DNA from 2 places in the Sporosarcina saromensis genome. Region 2 is predicted to be linked to the other one. Evidence: riboswitches for the same ligand, from Rfam matches in the RefSeq annotation. Region 2 holds a riboswitch; the other holds the start of a gene.
What was found. Region 2 has a riboswitch for preQ1 ahead of ACVHUV_RS02135 (QueT transporter family protein). Riboswitches for the same ligand answer to the same signal wherever they lie in the genome.

Region 1 (4,764 bases), 1.2 Mb from region 2:
AAAGTAATATACGTTATGTAATTCATTACCAGATGCCGAAAAATATGGAGAGCTATTATCAAGAAGCGGGTCGTGCGGGAAGGGATGGACTTGATAGTCACTGTACCTTATTATTTTCGTCGCAAGATGTCATTACGCAACGGTTCCTTATTGATCAATCACAAGATGTCAATCGGATACCTGGTGAGTTGGAAAAATTACAATCGATGATCGACTATTGTCATACCGAATCTTGTCTACAAAAATTCATCATCTCCTATTTTGGTGAAAGTGACCTACAAGATTGCAACCGTTGTGCAAATTGCACGGATACGCGGGAACGGGCTGATGTAACTGTTGACGTTCAAAAAGTGTTATCTTGCGTTATTCGGATGGGGCAACGTTTTGGTAAGACGATGATCGCCCAAGTGTTGACCGGTTCAAGAAATAAGAAAGTTGTCGAATTCGGATTTGATAAACTGACGACATATGGCATTATGAAAGGCCGCAACGCGAAGGAAGTGTCCGATTTTATTGAGTTTATTATCTCGGAAAATTATCTAGGTGTTGAAAATGGTCAATTCCCGATTATTTATGTGACGGAATTAGGCAAAGATGTGCTGACTGGGAAAACTAAAGTCTATCGGAAAGCGACAGTTGAAACAAAACAGATTACGCAAGACGACCCGTTATTTGACCAATTACGCGCACTTCGATTGAAAATTGCGCAAGAAGCAAGTGTTCCGCCTTTCGTCGTCTTCTCTGATAAATCATTACGGGATATGGCTGCTAAAATGCCAATGACCGACGAAGCGTTTTTGGAAGTCAATGGTGTAGGTGATGCAAAGCTTGAGCGGTATGGAGAAGCGTTTATGGAAGAAATCAAAGCTTTTTCAAAGCAGATGGTGTAAGAATTTTAGACAAAAGGAAAACCGCGTGCGCGTCTCAAATGAGTCGCCGGTACGCGGTTTTTTACGTTCGAATTATTGTTGAGGTGAAACAATTGGTTGGACGTTTCGCTCTTTCTTTCTGCAGAGTGCAACCAATACATACACAATGGGTGTGTCGATAATTGCGATTGAAAACTTAAAGATATATTGGCTCGCAATCATGCCAAGTAATATAGAGGTAGGCATTGTTCCTGCAAATGCGATTGTAATGAATAACGTCGTATCGACGAATTGACTCACCATCGTAGAGGCATTGTTACGTACCCATAATTGTTTAGAGCCGTGTTTTTGTTTCAGCTTATCAAAGATTGTTACATCTAAGTTTTGGCTCACGAGATAGGCAACTAAACTGGCAATAGTCACACGGAAACCTGCGTTAAAGATCGTTTCAAAAGCAGCTTGGTTTTCATAAAAAGGAGCAGCAGGCAAGTGGATGGCAATCCAAATGAATCCTATTGCCAAAAGTTGTGCAATAAACCCGGTTTGAACAGTTTTTCGGGCAGCCTCTTTCCCATAAGCTTCAGTTAGTACATCCAAAATTGGATACGTACAGACATAAATGACGGCTGCTGCAGGAATAACGATCCAACTGCCAACGCTGATCAATTTCACTGCTACAATGTTCGATAAAATTAATAAACCTACAAATATTCCACTTAAATAATAGCGCATCTTTCATTACTCCTCATCGATTATCGATTTTCTCAGGGTACAGATCATGGTTCATCAAACGATGCTCCGCCATCTGTTCGTATTTCGTTCCCGGTTTACCATAATTGCAGTAAGGGTCGATTGAAAGACCACCCCGAGGCGTAAATTTCCCCCAAACTTCAATATAGCGCGGCGCCAATAAATGAATTAAATCATTCATGATGATGTTGACACAGTCTTCATGGAAATCCCCGTGATTCCGGAAACTGAACAAATACAGTTTCAAAGCTTTACTTTCGACCAATTTCTCATCTGGAATGTAACTGATGTACATCGTTGCAAAGTCGGGCTGTCCCGTCATCGGACAAAGGGAAGTGAATTCAGGGCAATTGAATTTCACGAAGTAATCACGCGTTGTATGCATGTTGTCAACGGCTTCTAAAATGGATGGATTGTATTCATAAGCATAGGTCGTTCGTTGGTTACCTAATAGTGTTAAGTCTTGTAGTGTGTTTTCATCTCTTCCAGTCAATACAAAAACCTCCCTGAAGTTATGTTGTCAGGGAGGGGCCATAGAAATGGAAAAATAAAAGCCATGTCAAATGGACATGGCGTAGTTTCCGGCATCCATAGTTTTTTATAGAGGGTCGCTATGAACCTCTCCCGAACAGGGTTATTCTTTTCGTCTATGACTTTAACTGGTTTTACCTATTCTGTCAATAGCAAACTTCGTTTCAAACCTAAAATTGTATAAAGTGCAATGAACAAAAGGATGATTCCTGTCACCATGAACCCACCAGTGAACGATAAATCCAAATAGCCAATCAAGCTCGATCCCGCTACGACACCGATGGAAAAAAAGGCATAAAAATAGCCGTATGCTTTTCCGCGGTACTCAGGGGCTGATGAGTCAATTAGCAATGAATTGATAGACGGGAATAGAAAAGCGAAGCCGATGCCATATAACCCCATCGCTAAAAACAGGTGAGTAAGCGCTGATACTTGGCTTAACAAAATCATGCAAATACCCATTAGTGAAATCCCGAAAGCTAACGTAATCATAGGACGTACCCGATCAAATACACGATTAATCGGTAGAAGGAAAATTAGTATTGCGACAACCCCGAATGTACTGAGCAGCATTCCGGTTGTTTTTGTATCAAAGCCAAGCGCTTCCACTTTTAAAGGGAGGATGAATGCCAGTACCCCTTGTGAAAACATGAGAAAAAATGCACCTGAAAATGCACGGACCATGCCGGGGTGTTTAAATAAGTATTTGACCCGAAATTGTGATGACATTTTTAAGCGATTTTTTCTGACATACGTATAGGAACGCAACAGAAAGAAGGCTGCGAATGCTAAAATAAACATGATGAGGCCATTCATTCCCATTATAAAAGGGGTACTTGTTTTGGAAGCGACAATCCCACTATAGGCAGGACCGATGATCGCCGCCATTCCAACGAACGCTCCGGAAATTGCGACACTACGGCCACGTTTTGATTCTTCTGTACGATTTGCAAGAAATGTGAAAGCGGCTGGAACAATAAGCCCTTCCATAAATCCGTGGATGAATCGGATACCAAGCAAAGAATATGGTCCCTCAACGACTGTATACAATAAAAGCGACGCTCCTGAGGCGAATAAGCCAATGAGTAAAATCATAAAAGGGCCACGGCGATCTGTCATGAAACCAGAAATGATATTTCCAATTGTATTTGAAAAAGAATACATACCGACAGCTAAACCGGTCAAAAAAGAAGAAGCGCCTAACGATAGAGCGAACGGACTCATAATAGGCAACTGTGAAAATAAATCAAAGAAAGAAAAAAAGACGATTACATAGACAAATGCGCGCATTTTAAATCCTCATTTCAAATAAAGTCCATCATAGTCTACTGTACCATTGATCGTTCAATAGACCAAAGGACAGATTGTGAACAAAAATAATCATAGCATTCTGAACAAGGTAACGATAAAATAATACAATACTTTACGAGAGAGGGATGATGGAAATGAGTTCAAAAATCAACATCGGTATTGTCGGTTATGGAAATTTAGGGAAAGGTGTAGAATCAGCAATCGCTCAAAATGAAGATTTAACACTTCATGCTGTTTTTACAAGAAGGAATCCCTCTACACTAAAGGTGAATAGCGGTGTACCTGTCTATGCATTAGGCGATGTCGAAAAGTTCGTAAATGAGATCGACGTCATGATTTTATGTGGTGGGTCTAAAGATGATCTTCCGGAACAAGGTCCTGCACTTGCTAAACATTTTAATACGGTTGACAGCTTTGACACGCATGCAAAAATTCCGGACTACTTCGAAACAGTAGACGCTACGGCAAAACCGAATGGAAAAACTGCAATCATTTCTGTCGGATGGGATCCTGGCCTATTCTCCATTAACCGGCTTTATGGGGAAGCAATCCTTCCTGAAGGAGCGACGTATACATTCTGGGGCAAAGGGTTAAGCCAAGGTCACTCTGATGCAATCCGTAGAATCGCTGGTGTCAAAGGTGCAGTCCAATATACGATACCGGTTGAAGAGGCTGTTGACAAAGTGAGAAGTGGAAACCAACCGACACTGACGACAAGGGAAAAGCATACACGTGAGTGCTATGTCGTATTGGAAGAAGGTGCAGATGCATCTGTTGTTGAACAAACAATTGTCTCTATGCCTGACTACTTCTCAGATTATGACACAACGGTCCATTTCATTAATGAACAGCAGTTGGCGGAAGAACATAGCACAATGCCGCATGGTGGATTTGTCATTAGAAGTGGCAAAACAGGAACTTCCAGTAATCAAGTAATGGAATTCTCTTTGACGCTTGATAGCAATCCGGAATTCACATCGAGCGTCCTCGTCGCTTATGCACGCGCTGCTTTTCGTATGAATCAAAAAGGAGAAACAGGCGCGAAAACCGTTTTTGATGTTGCGCCAGGTCTACTTTCATCTAAAAGTGCACATGATTTACGCAAGGAGTTATTATAACAATGAAAGCACTTTCAATGTAGCTAACATTCCATTATACTGAATAAGTAGTTTTTATTTGGGAGGTCGAAATAATTGGCGAAATTAGATGACACATTGCAAATGCTGAAAGAATTGACGGACGCGAAAGGAATTCCAGGGAACGAACGGGAACCTCGTGAAGTCATGAAGAAATACATCGAGCC
Region 2 (4,764 bases):
CAGGGCATTTTAAATGGGACCTCTAATTTTATCTTGACTGCGATGCGAGATGAAGGAGTTACTTTTGAAGAAGCCCTTCATCATGCTCAAAAAAAGGGGTTTGCTGAAGCAGATCCGTCAGATGATATAAGTGGATTTGATGCGTTTTATAAATTAATGGTTGTCAGCTCATTAGCGTTTGATGAACAGCCTGAATGGGAAGAAGTGTCAGTCGTTGGGATTGATCATATCCAAACCGATGACGTGTTAGAAGCTTCAAAAGCTGAACTTCGCTATCGTCACGTAGCGGACATCCGAATTGACGATGAGGGGAAGTTGTCAGGTAAAGTAGGTCCAGTCCTATTAGACGCTGAACATCCTTTTTATGCAATTGATGGCGTCGATAATGCGATTATCGTCGAAACGGATTATTTAGGGAAGTTGACGTTAATTGGTCCAGGAGCAGGGATGTATCCTACCGGCAGCGCCATGGTCGCAGATCTTGTGCATATAATACGTCAGCTAAAGCCAGTTCCTGTTCTAAGCTAACGATAAAGTGAAAAAACCGCGTGAAAGCAAGAGGCTTAGGCCTTGGCTTCACGCGGTTTTGTTATTATTTCTTTGTTTTAGATAGCTTCAATTCTGCATTCAACTCTTTAATGAGCGATACAACCATTAGCAAGATAATGAAAGAGAATGGCAACGCTGCAATAATGATTGTGTTTTGCAACGCGGTCAATCCATTGACAGAGAGCAAAATCAATGCAATGGAAGATTGGATGACGCCCCAAATGATTTTTACACTATTCGGTGGTGTCAAAGAGCCATATGTCGATTGCATACCTAATACGAATGTCGCTGAGTCAGCGGACGTAACGAAAAAGGAAGCAATGAGCAAGATGGCAATTAACGAAATGAAGAAGGACCATGGCATCGTACCAAACATATCAAATACAACAAGTTCAATGGACGACTTTGATAAGTCTGCTATCCCTTCTTTTTGTGCAGTAATGGCTGTCGTACCAAAAGAAGAGAACCAAATCATACATAATAAAGTCGGAGCCAATAATACACCAATCATGAATTCACGGATTGTACGTCCTTTTGATACCCGGGCGATGAACATACTGACGAATGGAGCCCACGAAATCCACCATGCCCAATAGAAAATTGTCCACATATCCAGCCATTCACGATTGCCTTCATTCAAAGGAGCGGTTCGAAAACTCATTTGCACGAGATCGGTCAAGTAACCACCGACGGAATCCGTAAACATGTTGAAAATGAGTAGTGTCGGTCCTAAAACGACCACAAATACAAGCAATGCAATTGCTAGAACAAGATTTGTGTTGGACAAGTATTTAATTCCTTTACTAATTCCAGTCCAAGCCGACATGATGAATAATACAGTGACGACTGCAATAATGATGAATTGCGAAGTGATCCCCATTTCGAATCCAAACAAATAGTTCAGTCCTGCGTTAATTTGAACAGCACCGAAGCCGAGCGTTGTCGCAACGCCAAAAGCAGTTGCAAAAACGGCAAGTACATCCACAAGTGTACCCCAAGAGCCTTCCATCTTTTTACCGAATATCGGCTTCAATGTTGCTGAAACTAACCCCGGTTCGCCTTTTCGAAATTGGAAATAGGCAAGTGCCAATGCGACAATACCGTACATGGCCCATACGTGTAAGCCCCAGTGAAAGAACGATTCACGCAATGCTTCCTTGAATGCTGCATCTGTGTTCGGTTCCTTCGTCGCTGGATTGATTGCATAGTGTGATAAAGGTTCTGCAGCTCCGTAAAATACGAGGCCAATCCCCATCCCGGCAGAAAATAGCATTGCAATCCACGTCACGGTTGAAAATTCAGGACGATCTGTGTTTTTGCCCAAACGGATTTTTCCGAACGGACTAAAAATCAAAAAGAGACTAAGTGCCAATAATACAGACATAATCATCATGTAATACCAGCCGAATGAAGCTGCTACAAAGTTCTTAATTGTTGAAGTAACGGTTTCAAAGCTTTCTGATGCAAGCACCCCGTAACCGACGGCCAAAATAATAAGACCGATTGTGATGTAAAATACATTTGAGATTTTTCTCATGTTTCCCCCTATGCAATTGCGTTTTTATAAACGACTATAAACTATACCAATCCTATTGAAGGAAAGCAAAAGCGTTCCGTGTATGAATGGATATGGAATTGTTTTATTTTATTTTTTTATCATGCGAATGAAACAACATGGCATCAATAGTTATACACGGAATTGGTAGTAATTATTCAAGAAGGGTAGGTGAAGGAAATGATGAAAAAATTGAGTCGATGGTACTAGGTTTTTTCGCGTTAATCTTCGTCTTTAATATCTCGGTCTGGAGGGATTTGTTCACTTAAATACTCCGCGATTTGGCGTTTGACTGTTTCTAGCTGTTTAAAATACAATTCAAATTGCGCTTGGTTCACTAAAAATTCATTGCCATTGTGAATACCCTTGATACGCCCTTCCAAAACATACTTCTGCACTTGGCTGACGGGCATGCCTAAGTAATCTGCCGTTTCTTCAATTGTCATATACATGGAGATTGCTCCTTTCTTTCATAAAAAAAGAGACGGAAATCCGCCTCTTCTTCAAATCAACTTTTCGAGATTGATTCGTTTATTTAACGCAATCATTACTGGAATGCCGACCATCATGACGACAAATTCCCCAACTGCAACGAAAAGCCATGTAAGTAAAAATGGAAGTTCTAACACAATGTTTAATTCCCAGGCGATGAGAAACATCGTTACTGTGAACACCAAGGTGTTAAATAACATCCTTTTATAAAGTCCACTGATGAACTTCGCTGAAAAGATTGTAATCGATAGCGCGATAACAGATTGTCCGACCCCGAATACCAAATCAATCGGTCCAAGTTCAGAAAACAATAAGTTCGCGACAAACACACCGAGTACAATCCCAATGATGTATTTTTTATTGAAAACGACGAGATGGTTGAACATCTCTGACAAACGGAACTGGATGTTCGTGAAGCCAAAAGGGGCAATCAAAAACGTCACAGCCACATACAACGCAGCAATAATGCCGCTCGTCGCAAGAGTTTTTACGTTCATATTCATTTCTCCTTAGTTTTTTATCGTGGGATGGTTACGAACCACGAGGCATAAAGCCTACATGCCAGTGTAGCATATTATACCCGTCCAAACAACAGGGGATAGATGGATGAATTCTTTATTTCTCGTGAAGTAAACGAGTACACCTGTGGCAGATTGCTAACTGAAAGGCTTAGGATCCGGCTGATAAAAATAATTAGGTGATTGCTTTTCATTAGAATAAGGTTGATGGTAAATATGGGTGGCGGCCGGTGACAAAGGGGGAATGAGCCATGCCCAGTTTCCGGTAACGGCCCGTCCACTTTTTCGTTCGTTTTCTTCAAAGCGCTTGAATTGCTTTGCAGCTGTATGGTGGTCGATGATCGTTACACCAGCTTGTTGATAAGAGTGCAATACGGCTATATTTAACTCCACCAATGCTTTGTCGATCCACAGTGAACGGTTCAGCTTCGTATCTAGTCCCATTAAGTCGGCGATACGTGGCAACATATTGTAGCGGTCGGTATCCGCCAAGTTTCTTGCCCCGATCTCTGTCCCCATATACCAACCGTTAAACGGTGCCATTGGGTAATCAATGCCCCCAATTTCTAACCGCATGTTTGAGATGATCGGAACCGCATACCATTTCAAATTTAGCGCCGCAAACCCTTCGATTTCAGGATGGATAATCGGTACTTCTTTTACAATTTCCTCAGGGATGGAAAACCATTGCGCTTTTTCTCCGTCTGCTTGAATGACAAGAGGAAGTAAATCGAATGGTGTTTTCTCCCCGCGCCACCCGAGATTTTCACATACCTCTGTCAGGTCAAGAGAAGCGGAATCGCCAATAAGTTGCTCTCCATCTTTGTAACCGGCGTACCGAAGCAGTTGATGGTTCCAAATCCGAAGTGGATCTGTCCCGTTTTTGCGTGGAGGGAAAATGGTAATAGTGGAGCGGATTTGCCCATCATTTGTTGCATATGCAATGTGGTCGACTAGTTTTTCAAATGCATCTTCTGCTGAAACCACATCACGCGCATCAACAATATGTAATGTGTGCCAAAGCAACCGTCCGATGCAGCGATTACTATTGCGCCAAGCCATTTTCGCACCGTGTTCCAATTCAAACGGTTTGTGCGTATAGGTCCCCGTTACATCGATTTCATGTTTAATTTCCGCTAAACGATCGAGTCGGTCTTCATCCGATTGCCCCAGTTCAGCATAACATTGTGTAATAAACTGCGTTGCTTCTATTAGTAATGTACGAGCTGTTGAAGTTTGTTCCATTGTGCTGCAACTCCTTTCATACAGCTTACCATAAGGAAGCAGGGGATGATTCAGCAACAATGTAAACAATTCATGAACGATTTATGGGGTTGAACAGGTGAAGGACTTTGGGGAGTTCAATGGGGGGAATTAAATGCAGATACATTGTATGTGAACATGTATAGATGATGTAAGTGGCCCTAGACATACGCGTGAAATTTCCATCGAATCATAGCTTGGCAGTTAAGTTATCAATAACCGTTGAATGTAATGGGGGATGTTGAAAGGATTTATAGTTGCTAGACCTTCTTTCGCTAGGTGAAAGGTCCCTTTTTGGCGATAACTTTGTGAACTTGATCGATAACTTCTCGTATTCAATCGAATAAATTGTGAACTCAAATGACTAGAAGCATCCGCTGCGCGGAA

Region 1: another riboswitch for preQ1. It lies ahead of queF (preQ(1) synthase); the one in region 2 lies ahead of ACVHUV_RS02135 (QueT transporter family protein).

The regions. Positions count from the first base shown of each region.
Region 1 is NZ_CM142738.1:3,079,229-3,083,992, reverse strand. Features, by position in the region: gene recQ (DNA helicase RecQ) at 1-890, shown strand, start outside; gene ACVHUV_RS15795 (queuosine precursor transporter) at 963-1,601, opposite strand; gene queF (preQ(1) synthase) at 1,615-2,112, opposite strand; PreQ1 riboswitch class I at 2,204-2,247, opposite strand; gene ACVHUV_RS15785 (MFS transporter) at 2,289-3,440, opposite strand; gene ACVHUV_RS15780 (diaminopimelate dehydrogenase) at 3,596-4,579, shown strand; gene ACVHUV_RS15775 (M42 family metallopeptidase) at 4,655-4,764, shown strand, end outside.
Region 2 is NZ_CM142738.1:462,385-467,148, reverse strand. Features, by position in the region: gene ACVHUV_RS02150 (homoserine dehydrogenase family protein) at 1-528, shown strand, start outside; gene ACVHUV_RS02145 (glycine betaine uptake BCCT transporter) at 593-2,086, opposite strand; gene ACVHUV_RS02140 (helix-turn-helix domain-containing protein) at 2,326-2,556, opposite strand; gene ACVHUV_RS02135 (QueT transporter family protein) at 2,608-3,093, opposite strand; PreQ1 riboswitch class I at 3,100-3,144, opposite strand; gene ACVHUV_RS02130 (nitric oxide synthase oxygenase) at 3,253-4,359, opposite strand.